3 regions of the Caldanaerobacter subterraneus subsp. tengcongensis MB4 genome follow, and region 2 is predicted to be linked to each of the others. Evidence: riboswitches for the same ligand, from Rfam matches in the RefSeq annotation. Region 2 holds a riboswitch; each other region holds the start of a gene.
What was found. A riboswitch is a leader RNA that binds a small molecule or an ion and turns the genes downstream of it on or off. The one in region 2 is predicted to bind thiamine pyrophosphate.
Positions count from the first base shown of each region.

Region 1: linked by a shared signal. The riboswitch ahead of thiT (energy-coupled thiamine transporter ThiT) and the one ahead of thiD (bifunctional hydroxymethylpyrimidine kinase/phosphomethylpyrimidine kinase) in region 2 are both predicted to bind thiamine pyrophosphate.
Region 3: linked by a shared signal. The riboswitch ahead of TTE_RS08295 (hydroxymethylpyrimidine/phosphomethylpyrimidine kinase) and the one ahead of thiD (bifunctional hydroxymethylpyrimidine kinase/phosphomethylpyrimidine kinase) in region 2 are both predicted to bind thiamine pyrophosphate.

Region 1 covers NC_003869.1:2,398,412-2,403,091, reverse strand. Annotated here, with positions in the region: gene TTE_RS12025 (ABC transporter ATP-binding protein) at 1-1,488, shown strand, start outside; gene TTE_RS12020 (ABC transporter ATP-binding protein) at 1,515-3,368, shown strand; TPP riboswitch at 3,433-3,536, shown strand; gene thiT (energy-coupled thiamine transporter ThiT) at 3,600-4,238, shown strand; gene TTE_RS12010 (phosphatase PAP2 family protein) at 4,376-4,680, shown strand, end outside.
Region 2 covers NC_003869.1:2,137,187-2,141,866, reverse strand. Annotated here, with positions in the region: gene TTE_RS10655 (ABC transporter permease) at 1-603, shown strand, start outside; gene TTE_RS10650 (ABC transporter permease) at 608-1,369, shown strand; TPP riboswitch at 1,493-1,595, shown strand; gene thiD (bifunctional hydroxymethylpyrimidine kinase/phosphomethylpyrimidine kinase) at 1,655-2,446, shown strand; gene TTE_RS10640 (3-oxoacyl-ACP reductase) at 2,466-3,227, shown strand; gene thiE (thiamine phosphate synthase) at 3,254-3,889, shown strand; gene thiM (hydroxyethylthiazole kinase) at 3,891-4,680, shown strand, end outside.
Region 3 covers NC_003869.1:1,680,217-1,684,896, forward strand. Annotated here, with positions in the region: partial or broken gene TTE_RS08285 (hydroxyethylthiazole kinase) at 1-90, opposite strand, end outside; gene thiE (thiamine phosphate synthase) at 98-739, opposite strand; partial or broken gene TTE_RS08295 (hydroxymethylpyrimidine/phosphomethylpyrimidine kinase) at 829-1,149, opposite strand; TPP riboswitch at 1,206-1,308, opposite strand; gene TTE_RS08300 (transposase) at 1,765-2,268, shown strand; tRNA gene TTE_RS08305 (tRNA-Cys) at 2,401-2,475, opposite strand; tRNA gene TTE_RS08310 (tRNA-Gly) at 2,479-2,554, opposite strand; tRNA gene TTE_RS08315 (tRNA-Phe) at 2,560-2,635, opposite strand; tRNA gene TTE_RS08320 (tRNA-Asp) at 2,640-2,716, opposite strand; tRNA gene TTE_RS08325 (tRNA-Val) at 2,718-2,793, opposite strand; gene hslO (Hsp33 family molecular chaperone HslO) at 2,867-3,751, opposite strand; gene TTE_RS08335 (cold-shock protein) at 3,822-4,022, opposite strand; gene TTE_RS08340 (ISLre2-like element ISTte3 family transposase) at 4,190-4,680, opposite strand, start outside.

The DNA of each region.
Region 1 (4,680 bases), 260 kb from region 2:
GCAGGAGTAGCGAGAGATTTAAGGAAAGACCTGTTTATTAGAGTCCAGCACTTCTCTAATGCAGAGTTTGACAAATTTTCCACTGCTTCTTTGATAACGAGGACTACAAACGATATTACACAAATACAAATGCTCCTTGTAATCATGATAAGAATGGTATTTTACGCTCCTATAATGGGAATAGGTGGAGTTTTCAGAGCTTTGAGCAAGAGTGTTTCAATGTCATGGATTATAGCATTGGCGGTTATTGTACTTTTTGGGATAATATCAGTCCTGTATTCTATTGCCATGCCTAAATTCATGTTGATGCAAAAATTAATTGACAGGCTCAATTTAGTTACACGTGAAAATCTATCAGGGATAATGGTGGTAAGGGCTTTTAACAATCAAAAGTTTGAAGAAGAAAGATTTGACAAAGCAAACCAGGATGTGACCAAAGTGGGTCTTTTCGTAAACCGCGCTATGGCGATACTGTTTCCTTCAATGATGCTTGTGATGAATGGTGTAACTCTTTTGATAGTGTGGGTAGGGGCTCATCAAATAGAAAATTCCAGCATGAGAGTTGGAGACATGATGGCCTTTATGCAGTACGCTATACAGATAATATTTGCTTTCCTGATGTTTTCAATGCTTTTTATAATGATTCCGAGAGCTTCTGTTTCAGCAGAGCGTATTGCTGAGGTTTTAGAAACAGAGCCCTCTATAAAAGACCCAGAAAATCCAAAGCAGTTTGATGAAACACAAGCAGGAACAGTGGAATTTAGAAATGTGTCTTTCAAATACCCTGGAGCTGAAGATTATGCTCTAAAGGATGTGAGCTTCAAAGTTTTGCCTGGTCAGACAGTAGGCATAATAGGAAGAACTGGTTCTGGTAAAAGTACTTTAGTTAATTTGATACTGAGATTTTACGATGTTACAGAAGGGCAAGTGCTGGTGGATGGGGTGGATGTAAGAGAAGTGAAACAAGAGGACCTTCGCCGCAGAATAGGGTACGTGCCTCAGAAAAGCTGGCTTTTCAGCGGTACTATTAAGTCAAATTTGAAATATGGTAACGACCTGGCTACTGAGGAAGACTTAATAGAAGCAGCGGAAATTGCACAGGCGATGGAGTTTATAAATGAAAAGCCCAAAAAGTTTGACACAGAAATTGCTCAAGGGGGAACAAACGTATCAGGAGGTCAAAAGCAAAGGCTTTCCATTGCTCGTGCCCTTGTTAAAAAACCTGAGATATACATTTTTGATGAGAGTTTTTCTGCCCTTGACTTTAGGACAGAAGCAGCTTTAAGGAAAGCTATTAAGGAAAAGCTAAAAGGCAGCACTGTCATAATGGTATCTCAAAGAGTTTCTACCCTTTTTAATGCAGATCAGATAATTGTTTTGGAGGAAGGAAGAGTTGTTGGCATAGGTAAGCACAAAGATTTAATGAGGACTTGTCCAACCTATAGAGATATTGCTTTGTCGCAGCTTAAGGAGGAGGAATTAGCATGAGCGGAGACAGAAAAGTAGATTCCAAAATGCCGCCAATTCCACATATGGGTAGGGGTGGAGGACCTCGGGCTTTAGTACGTGGAGCAGAAAAAGCAAAAGATTTTAAGGGAACGATGAAAAAATTTATAAAGTATTTGTCTGAGTATAAAATCTCTATAATAACGGTAATTTTACTGGCAATATTAAGTACCTCCTTTTCCATTGCAGGACCTAAAATATTGAGTAAAGCTATCACCAAAATTTTTGAAGGTGTGATGAACAGAATAACAGGTCAGGGAAGCGGAATAGATTTTGAATATATTGGAAGGATAATTTTAATCCTCATTGGATTATACGGGCTAAGCGCTTTATTTGGCTATTTGCAGGGCTGGATAATGTCCGGTGTTGCAATGAAAGTTACCTACAAATTTAGAAGGGAAATTTCTGAGAAGATTAATCGACTTCCTTTGAAATATTTTGAAGGCACGAATCAAGGAGAAATACTTTCTCGTATCACAAATGACGTAGATACAATTACACAGACTCTCAATCAAAGCTTGACACAGATAATTACTTCTGTGACCACAGTTATTGGCGTTCTGATTATGATGCTTACAATAAACTGGCTTATGACGTTGGTTGCTCTTTTGATTATACCTCTGTCTTCTTTAGTAATTGCTTTTATTGTAAAGTATTCTCAAAAATATTTTAGAGAGCAGCAAGATTATTTAGGGCATGTAAATGGGCATGTGGAGGAAATGTATGGAGGACATCACATAGTAAAAGCGTTTAATGGAGAAAAAAAGAGTATAGCCAAATTTGATGAGCTTAATAGCACTTGGTATGATGCTGCTTGGAAGTCACAGTTTTTGACAGGTGTTATGATGCCCCTTATGAATGTGATAGGCAATCTAGGGTATGTCGCTGTTACAGTTTTAGGAAGTTGGTTGGTCATCAAAAATGCGATAGAAGTGGGAGATATACAGGCTTTTATACAGTACATTAGGTCTTTCACTCAGCCAATTGCGCAGATTGCAAATATTTCCAATATACTTCAGCAGACAGCAGCCTGTGCTGAGAGAGTTTTTGAGTTTTTGGAAGAAGAGGAGGAAGTGCCTGACAATCCTAAGCCGATAAAATTGGAGGATATAAAAGGAGACGTTGAATTTAGGAATGTCAAATTTGGCTATAGGCCAGATAAAATAGTCATAAATAACTTTTCTGCTAAGATTAAAGCAGGGCAAAAAGTTGCAATTGTTGGTCCTACTGGTGCAGGAAAAACTACAATTGTCAAGCTTTTAATGAGATTTTACGATGTAAATGAAGGTGCTATCTTAATTGACGGTCACGATATAAGAGAATTTTCAAGGGAAGATTTAAGGTCCCTCTTTGGAATGGTGCTTCAAGACACCTGGCTTTACAATGGAACTATCATGGACAATATAAGATATGGCAGACTTGACGCAACCGATGAGGAAGTGATTAAAGCTGCTAAAGCAGCACACGTTCACAGCTTTGTCAAGAGCCTGCCTGGTGGATATAACATGATGATAAATGAAGAGAGTACTAACATTTCTCAGGGACAAAAGCAGCTTATTACAATAGCAAGAGCCATATTAAAAGACCCAAAAATTCTCATACTGGATGAGGCTACAAGCTCTGTAGATACTTTAACTGAAATACAGATACAAAAAGCGATGGATTATCTCATGAAAGGGCGCACAAGCTTTATAATCGCTCACAGGCTTTCTACAATAAAAGATGCAGATTTAATACTCGTTATGGACCATGGAGATATAGTAGAACAGGGAACCCATGAAGAACTTCTCAAAAAAGGCGGCTTCTATGCTAAACTTTACAACAGCCAGTTTGAGAGAGAAGAGGAGCAGCTTGTAAGTTAAAAGTATTGACACATAGCATAAAAAGTGGTAAAGTTAAAAATAAGCAAAACAAAATACGGGTGGTTATGTCCGCTGGGGGAGCCTGAAAAGGCTGAGACGGCAGAAATGCCGAACCCTTGGAACCTGATGAGGGTAATGCCTCCGTAGGGAATGCGGGCTCAAAAGGCACCGCATGAGGCGGTGCCTTTTTTCAGCGAACATAACCTCCTAAAAATGGAGGTGTTTTTGTTTATGTCCTATATTTTAAGCATATTTTCTGATTTTGCAGAGATAAAACCAGTGACCCTTTCTGTAATCCTAGCAATTTTGCTGGCAGCTTTTCTCTTGTATCTTATGAGGAAAAGTGTCAAGTTTGACACAAAAATGCTTGTTTATGGGGCCCTCTCAATTGCTATAGCTTTTGTTCTATCTTATATAAGGTTTTACCACTGGCCCCAAGGGGGATCTATTACACCTGCCAGCATGCTTCCACTGTTTGTTTTTGCCTATTACTACGGTCCCGGTCCAGGAATTGTCGTTGGAATGGCCTATGGGTTTTTGCAGCTGATTCAAGATCCTTTTATAGTACAATGGGTACAGGTTCTTTTGGATTATCCTTTGGCTTTTGGCGCTTTAGGGCTTGCAGGCTTTTTTAGAAAAAATTTAAGTTTGGGAATTTTAGTCGGCGGTTTTGGAAGATTTTTCTCCCACTTTTTGTCTGGAATATTCTTTTTTGCAAGCTATGCTCCAAAAGGTATGAACCCCATAGTGTATTCACTTTTAGTTAATGGCAGTATCATAGGAACAGAGGTTTTAATTTGTTTTGTAGTTTCCTTAATTCCTCAAGTGAGAAATGCCATAGAAGAAGTTAAGAAAAGAGCTTTGGCTTAAAAAGGGGATAGGGCCCCTTTATTTTTTTAAAATTGTGAAATCAACATGGAGGAATTTGAGGGTGAGCTCATAAGAGAGACATTTTATAAAAATTATGATAAGATAGAAATGAAGACTTTTAAAGAGGTGGCCTGTCAATGGAATTAAGAAAAATACTGCAGGACAAGGACAGAAATATATTTTTCTACATCAATGAGAGGATAAAATGCAGCCTCTTGGATAAAATAATGCCCAAAATAACTCATGCGGGTGGCCCTGTTTTCACCGTGTTTGTGACAGTATTTTTGGCCCTTTTTGGTAAAAATAATGTCAAAACGTCTGCGATAGAGGCTTTGTTTTCCCTTATAAGTAGTCATCTTTTTGTGCAACTGTTGAAGAGAAAATACACAAGGCCTCGCCCTTATATGGTGCTTGCAAATGCTAACACTTTTCGTCAATTATT
Region 2 (4,680 bases):
ATCATTTCTAATGCAATACTTCTATTCACAGAAATTCATGCTGAACATGACCTTGAAAAGGATATAAAAACCTACAGATTTGGCCAAAAGCTTTTACTTCCAGTGAATTATCTGACCAGTATTTCATACAGTCACATATCTTCAAGCCTTGCAAAGTTTGCAATTTTATATATGCCAGTAATTATTATGACCTCAATTTGGGCAAAAATTGAAATCCCAGCAAACCGGCTGTTATACCTACCTTTAGCGTTAATTTTGGGTTTTTTATTCAATGCTTTATTTTCCTTTATAATAGGATTGTTATCTTTTTGGCTGACAGAAATATGGGGCATAGCTGCCATCAGAAACTTACTGACAGGTCTTCTTTCAGGTGCCATTTTCCCTTTAGACCTTTTGCCTAGCAAAATTGAATCAATTATGCTAATGACTCCCTTCCCTTATATGACATACATCCCGTCAAAGCTTATATGTGATGCTAATTTTGACATTGAAATAGTAAATAAAGGATTGTTTATTTCGCTAGTCTGGGTGTTAATACTTGGTTTCATTGTTTTTTTACTTATGAAAAATGGATTAAAAAAATACACCTCTCATGGGGCGTGAAAACATGCTAATAGAATCTATAAGATTTTCAATTAAAAAAGCAATTCAATATAGAGCAAATTTGGTAAGCTGGTTTTTGGCAGACTTATCTTTATACACTGCAACATTTTTAGGCTATTACCTGCTTACTCAAAAAATTGACGTTTTTGGTGATTATAATAGAGAAGAAATTCTTTTTTATATAACCTGTTTCTTTTTAGTAAACAACCTATATGCAATTTTCTTTGCAGAAGCTGTTTCTAAGTTTGGACAATCAGTTTTAACAGGGTATTTTGATTTTGATTTACTAAAACCACAGCCTCTCATAAAATACATTGTACTAAAAAACCTAAATTTTCCTGCAGCTCTTTCAACCCCCTTGTTAATATTTCTAAATATATGGTGTATGAAAATATGTGGAATTAAATTGACAATAGCTTATATCATTTCAATTTTCAGTGCTTCTATTTTAATGGGACTTTTATTTTTCATAGTATACAGTTTTACTCTTTTTGGTTTAAGGTCTGAAGCAATTTCAGCGATAGTCTTGCAGCTTTTAACAATGGCAGAAAAACCTGATACGGTTTTCCCAAAAATCTTCCGTAATCTTCTCATATATGCAATTCCCATTTTCTTATTTAGTGCAATTCCTGCAAGGATTGCCCTTGGTAAGAGCAGTATATATGAGAATATATGGTGTTATTCATCTTCCTTATTATATTATTTGGTTTTAAAAATTATCCTTTACCAAGGGCTGAAAAAATACCAGTCGACAGGAGAATTGTGATTAAGATTATAAATTGCGTGACAGATAAAGCCTATAAAATTTGATGCTTTTGAAAATAAATTGGATTGAATTTTTCTAATCTTATGATATAATAGAAGCAAAAGAACTTAAAAAAATTGAATATCAAAGTGCTAGGGGAGCCAGAAATGGCTGAGAGGGGATTCGTTCCCGACCCTTAGAACCTGACCAGGGTAATGCCTGCGAAGGGAAGCACGTTTTACGGAATCTGTAAAAAGTGCTCACCTTTTCAGGTGGGCATATTTTTATTATCTTGGAGGTGAGTATATGAAATTAGCTCTTACAATTGCTGGTTCAGATTCAGGAGGAGGAGCAGGAATCCAGGCAGATTTGAAGACTTTTTCTGCCCACGGAGTATTTGGAATGAGCGTCATTACTTCAATAACAGCTCAGAACACTATGGGAGTTTTAGGAATTGAAGATGTAAGCCCTGACATGGTCTATTTGCAGATGAGAGCAATTTTTGAAGACCTGTATCCGGATGCAGTTAAGATAGGCATGGTATCCAATGAAGAGATTATAAAAACTATCGCAAAGGGCTTAAAAGAATACGGAGTAGAAAAAGTTGTTTTAGACCCAGTCATGATTGCGAAGAGTGGAGACCCTCTTTTAAAACCTGAGGCGATGAAAGCATTAAAGGAGGAGCTGTTGCCATTAAGCCTTGTTGTTACGCCAAATTTGATGGAAGCTAAGGAATTAACAGGAATGGAGATAAAGAACATTTCGGATATGAAGGAAGCTGCAAAGAAAATTTTAAGTTTAGGCGCAAAGGTAGTTTTGGTAAAGGGCGGACATTTAGAAGGAGAAGCGGTGGATGTGTTTTATGATGGAGTAGAATTTTACGAAATTAAAGCGGAGAGAATTAACACTAAAAACACACATGGGACAGGATGCACTTTTTCATCAGCTATAGCAGCAAACTTGGCTTTAGGATATGATTTGTTAGAGGCGGTGAAGAGGGCTAAAAGGTACATCACAGGAGCCATAAAAAATTCTCTTTCTATAGGGCATGGAGTGGGACCCACAAATCATTTCTGGAATGTTGAATTTAAAGAATAGAATAAGGAGGATGTTTGTTGTGGAAATAAGAGAACAGGTAGTTCTTGTTACAGGGTCTAGCCGAGGCTTAGGTGCTGCCATTGCTAAAGCTTTTGCTAGAGAAGGAGCCAGCGTGGTAGTAAATTATTATAAAAGCGAAGAAAAGGCGCAAAAATTGTCAGAGGAGCTGGGAAGAAATTCTGTTGCTATTAGAGCTGATGTAAGAGATTTTAATCAAGTAGCTTCAATGTTTGAAGAAGCAAAGAAGTATTTTGGGAAACCCGTCACTACTATTGTGAACAATGCGCTGATTGACTATGTTTTTGATCCGATGAACAGAAAAACTCCTGAAACAATTGAGTGGGAAGATTATTTAAAACAATTAGAAGGAGCTGTAAAAGGGGCCTTGAACACTATAAAAGCAGGACTTAAAGATATGAAAAAGATGCGCTTTGGCCGAATTATAAATATAGGGACTAATTTGTTTCAGAATCCAGTGGTTCCTTACCACGATTATACCACTGCTAAAGCTGCTCTGATCGGTTTTACACGCAATATGGCAAAAGAATTGGGAGAGTATGGCATCACTGTCAACATGGTAAGCGGAGGGCTTTTAAAAGTTACAGATGCGAGTTCGGCTACCAGCAAAGAGGTTTTTGATTTAATTGAACAGACCACTCCTTTGAAGAAAGTTACTGCTCATGAAGATTTGGCTGATGTAGTGCTGTTTTTTGCTTCACCTTGGGCGAGAGCGGTAACAGGGCAAAATTTGGTTGTAGATGGCGGCCTTGTGATGGATTGAATAAGGGGGTAAAGGTTGTGAAGAGGATAGACTTTACTTTGTATGCTATCACTGACAGGTCCTTTATAAAAGGGATGGACATAGCTGAAGCGGTGGAGATAGCTATTAAAAATGGTGTTACTGTGGTTCAGCTGAGGGAAAAAGATATATCCAGCAGAGAATTCTATGAAATTGCCCTTAAAGTAAAGGAAGTTACAAGAAAATATAATGTTCCTCTAATTATAAATGACAGAGTTGATATAGCCCTGGCTGTAGATGCCGAAGGTGTACATGTAGGGCCTGATGATTTGCCTGTTGGCGTTGTGAGGAGAATATTGGGACCTGACAAAATAGTGGGAGGGTCTGCGTATTCCGTTGAAGAAGCTTTAAAAGCAGAAAAAGAAGGAGCTGACTACATAGGAGCAGGATCCGTATTTGCACAGCCTGTAAAACCTGAAGCAGAGGTCATAGGTATAGAAGGAGTTAGAAAAATAAAAGAAGCTGTAAATATACCTGTGGTAGCCATAGGAGGGGTAAATAAAACTAATGCTTATGAAGTGATTTTGCATTCAGGAGTAGATGGGATATCTGCAATAGCAGGTATTTTTGATGGAGATATTGAGGCTAATACGAAAGATATGTTAAGGGAAATAAGAAGAGCTTTTAAAGAGAGGGGGAAATAATATGGGGAGTGAGGTTTTGAAGCTTTTAAGAGACAAAAAACCTCTTATACATCATATTACAAATGTGGTTACAGTAAATGACTGTGCTAATGTAACTTTGGCTATAGGGGCATTGCCTGTCATGGCATATGCCCCTGAAGAAGTAGAAGAAATGGTGAAAAATGCCAATGCTCTTGTTCTAAATATAGGCACTTTAAGCGTGGAAGAAGTTAATACCATGATAAAAGCAGGTAAAACGGCAAACCAGCACGGCGTACCTGTGATTCTTGACCCGGTTGGAGCCGGAGCAACAAGTTTGAGGACTAAAAGCGCTAAGAGGATTATTGAGGAAGTCAGGGTTAGTGTGATAAAGGGAAATAGCGCAGAAATTTCTACTTTAAGTGGGAGAACAGGAAAAATAAGGGGAGTTGAAGCGGTAGAGGAAGAGGAAGATATATCCGATATTGCTTATGACCTTGCAGTAAAGTGTGGATGTGTCGTTGCAGTATCAGGAAAAGTGGATGTCATAACTGATGGAAAGAAAATTGCCTATGTAAAAAATGGGCATCCTATGATGGGGACAATAACAGGTACAGGGTGCATGCTCACATCAGTGGTGGCGAGCTTTTGTGCAGTGGCTGAGGATTATTTTGATGGAACTTTGGAGGCCTTTGTCGCATTTGGAATTGCAGGAGAGAAGGCGGCGCAAAATCCCAAGGTTGAAGGCCCGGGAAGTTTTAAAGTAGCCTTTTTTGATGAGATATACAATTTAAGTCCTGGAGTTTTGGCATCAGAGAGGAAAATTGACTTGA
Region 3 (4,680 bases), 460 kb from region 2:
AAAAGCTTCTACTGTAGCTTCAAAATAATCTTCACATACTCCGCAGAAGCTTGCTACTACAGAGGTAAGCATACAACCTGTGCCGGTGATTCTTTTTTCATTTCAAATTCCTCCTATCGTTTATCGCTTTTGCTATAACCTCCAAAAGTTTTCTTGTATTGTTTTCTATATCCCCATAAAATACAGCTGAAACTGAAGATATCCCGTCTACTCCCGACTTTAACATGACTTCATAAGCATTATCCTTCGTTATACCTCCTATTGCAACGACTGGAATAGTAACAGCCTCTTTTATCCTTTTCAGCCCTTCTATTCCAATGGCTTCCGCTTCCGGCTTTGTAGGAGTCTTAAACACTGCTCCTACCCCTAAATAATCCGCTCCATCCCTTTGTGCTTTTAAAGCTTCCTCCACTGTCCTCGCTGATACCCCTACTATTTTATGAGGACCTATCATTCTCCTTACAACATCTGCTGGCAAATCCTCCTGTCCAACGTGAACTCCATCTGCATCTACTGCCAAAGCTATATCCACTCTGTCGTTAATAATGAGAGGAATTTTATTTCTTTTTGTCACTTCTTTAACTTTAAGAGCAATTTCATAAAATTCCCTACTTGATATATCTTTTTCTCTCAGTTGAATTATTGTTGCACCGCCTTTTATTGCTAGTTCTACTGCGTCAGCAATATCCATATCCTTTATGTAAGACCTATCCGTTATAGCATAAAGGGTTAAGTCCATATCTCACACCTTCCTTATTTCTATATTCCAAAAATGGTTAGTGGGACCTACTCCATGCCCTATGGCCAATGAATGTTTTATAGCCCCTGCATGACAGGGTCCAGCACAGCATTTTTTACATTGTAATCTTTTAATCCTTTTGCAATCATCTTAATTATGTCTTCATTAGACACCATACCTATCTTCACTGCACAGGGATACAAATCCTCAAAAATTGCCCTCATTTGCAGATACACCATATCAGGACTTATATCCTCAATTCCTAAAACCCCCATGGTATTTTGCGCTGTTATTGAAGTAATGACACTCATGCCGTATACTCCATGGGCTGAAAAAGTCTTTAAATCTGCTTGAATTCCTGCTCCTCCCCCAGAGTCAGAACCGGCAATTGTAAGAGCTAACTTCCATATGACCACCTCCAAAATAATAAAATGAGCCCACCTGTTCAGGTGAGCACTTTTTACAGACTCAATAAAACGTGCTTCCCTTCGCAGGCATTACCCTGGTCAGGTTCTAAGGGTCGGGAACGAATCCCCTCTCAGCCATTTCTGGCTCCCCTAGCACTTGAGTATTTAATTTTTCAATTACAGCTTTATTTTTATTATATCATAAAGATTAAAAAAATTGAATTCCTACAATTTCCACGTCCGTGTCAAGGTTTCGCAGGTAAAATTTTTTAAAAAATGGTTCTATAATAAATGTTGGGGTGGATGAAAAACATCCTACAAAAAAAGAGCGCACTTATTCTGAATGCCTGCTATAATAGAAGTGGTTAAAACAACCCAACAAAAGGAAGCATCAGAATAAGTGCAAAGTAATTATATCACAAATCTTTTAAAATCTGAAGATATAATTTGGGAAAACATTATAGGAAATGACGATAGAATAGAGTTTCACATCAAAATGAAGCAAAAGCCTCACGTTTGTCCAAAATGCGGGAAATTAACATCTAAAATTAAGGAAATTCTGGAGAGAGGAAATATCATTGCATTGTTGTAGACCCCAAAGAAAGAAAAATTTTAGATATTTTAAATGACAGAAAGCAAGAGAATTTAAGTGAATATTTCAAAAGATTTAGAAACAGAAACAAAGTAAAATGGGTTACTATAGATATGTGGAGACCTTTTGCTGATATAACAAAAATATATTTTAAAGGAGCCAAAATAGCCATAGACAAATTTCATTTTACAAGGTATGTATATTGGGCAGTAGAGAATGTAAGAAAGAGAGTACAAAAGGAATTGCCGGCTAATAAAAGAAAATATTTTAAAAAGAGCTGGAGGCTGCTTTTTGCAAAATACGATACTTTGACAGAAAAACAAAAAGAAAAAGTAGAAGTAATGTTTTGGTACAGTGATGATTTAAAGATGGCATACCAGTTAAAAGAACAATTCGATAAAGTATTAAAAAACCAATCTTCAGAAGAAACAAAAATAGAATTAAAAAACGGATACAACCAGCCAAAGAAAGCAAAATTGATGAATTTAAGAGACGTGTGCAGGTATTTAACAGTTGGTTTGAAGAAATAACTAATGCGAGTGTTTCCTTATAGTAACTCTGTAACAGAAGGTTATAATAACAAAATCATATATGAAAAACTAAGAGGTAGGCATTCAGAAAAATACCCACCCCAACTATTGACAAAGAGCCACTATATTTTATGGAGGCGACACCCGGATTCGAACCGGGGAATCGGGGTTTTGCAGACCCCTGCCTTACCGCTTGGCTATGTCGCCTTATGGAGCGGGCAACGAGACTCGAACTCGCGACCCTCACCTTGGCAAGGTGATGCTCTGCCAACTGAGCTATGCCCGCTTGGATGGTGCCCCGAAGTGGAATCGAACCACTGACACAGGGATTTTCAGTCCCTTGCTCTACCTACTGAGCTATCGGGGCAGGATGGCGACCCAGAAGGGACTTGAACCCTCGGCCTCCAGCGTGACAGGCTGGCGCTCTAACCAGCTGAGCTACTGGGCCATGGTGGTCGCGATAGGACTTGAACCTATGACCCCCTGCTTGTAAGGCAGGTGCTCTCCCAGCTGAGCTACACGACCAATTTTGCTCCATGCAAGTAATAGTATACATAAAAAACTCTCAATAGTCAACACCCAATTTCATAAATCAGCATCAATTTTCCGCTTCTTTTAAAAGCTCCTCAAGTCTTTCTCTAGTTATAAAATACTTTTTGCCGCAGAAATGGCACACAGTCTCAATACCTTGTTCTTCTTTAATAAGTTTTTGTATCTCTTCTTTCCCTAAGGCAAGAATAGCACTCTCGAATCTTTCCTGTGAACAGTCGCACTCGTATTTTAGCGGTATTTTCTCTAAAAATTTTACTTCTTCCTCTTCAAAAATAGAGGTCAAAATATCTTCCGGAGTCTTCCCCTGCCTCAAAAGGTCTGTTACAGAGGTAATTTGACCAATAGCCTTTTCAAGCTTTAATATTACCTCTTCTTTTACATCGGGAAGGAGCTGAAGTATAAACCCTCCCGCTGTCAGCACATCCCCTTCCTTCCCCACTAAAACTCCTAATCCTACAGCAGAGGGAATCTGCTCAGAAGTGTAAAAGTAATAGGCTATGTCATCTCCAATTTCTCCTGTCTGGATCTCCACCGTCCCTATGTAAGGCTCTTTCAAACCTATATCCTTTATCACAGTCACATAACCTTTTTTACCAACAGCCCTTCCCACATCTAACTTTCCTTTTTCACTCAAAGGCAAATCGACAAAAGGATTTCCCACATATCCTTTTACAATACCTGGAAAATTGGATACGACCACAATACTGCCTATCGGTCCATCCCCTTTTATGACAAGAGTGACTTTATCCTTCTCTCCTTTCATCATAGTCCTCATCATCGCAACAGCTGTAAGGCTTCTGCCCAAAGCTGCACAGGCAGTAGGCGTAAGACTGTGAATCTCTTTTGCCCTATTTACTGTATCTTTTGAGAGAGCTGCAAAAGCCAGCACATTGTCCTCATAAGCAGTCGCTTTTACGATATAGTCACCCATTTTGTAAACCTCCACCTTTTATATATCAAAAAACCCTAACATATACATGTTAGGGTTTAAAATTCGGCAGTTACAGCTTTCTTACCTTAGAAGCCTGTGGGCCTTTAGCCGCCTGAACTACCTCAAATTCTACCGCCTGTCCTTCCTCTAACGTCTTAAAGCCCTCGCCTTCAATCGCGGAGTAGTGCACAAATACGTCTGTGCCATCCTCTCTCTCAATAAAACCATAGCCTTTCTCGGCATTAAACCATTTAACTTTACCTCTTACCATTTACATCTTCCTCCAAACTAATAAATGATTTACCTATTTATCATAACACCAAAACTTCAAAAAGTCAAACTTTTTTTCAACTTTTTGATAGTGTCAAGATACTGTAGGATTTTTTTAAGACAACCCCTGAAACTTAATTAATTCAGGGCTTCGTTTTATCATGTTCTTTATATAACTTGTGCATATTTTAATGCTCTTAAAACCCTATATATTGGCGTTACTTTCCCTATATTCAAAACCGTAATATTGTTTATTTTTTCATTTGTAGACGTTTTAACTCTCCTTACTGCCTCTTTTATTTGCTTCTCTGTTAATTTGTAACTTCCTGCATTTATATTCTTTTTCTTGCCCCACTCTACTTCTCTTAAGTCTCCTCCATTCTTGCTAAATACCCTTAATTTCGCCATTAACTTTAATCCTTCTCTGCTCCACCCTAATGGATTCCTGCTAAGTCTTGCAGAAAATACATGGCTTATATGCCCTTCTGCACTGCACCCTATTACATCTTCGTCTTCACTGTATATCTTTATCCCTTCCCAATTGTTTAGTATGTATCTCTTCGCTTCCTTTATCTTTTCTTTTTCTTTCTCTTCTTTTGCTATCTTTATTAACTCACCAAATATTTTCTTCACTCCTTCTTTATCCCCTTCATTTATTG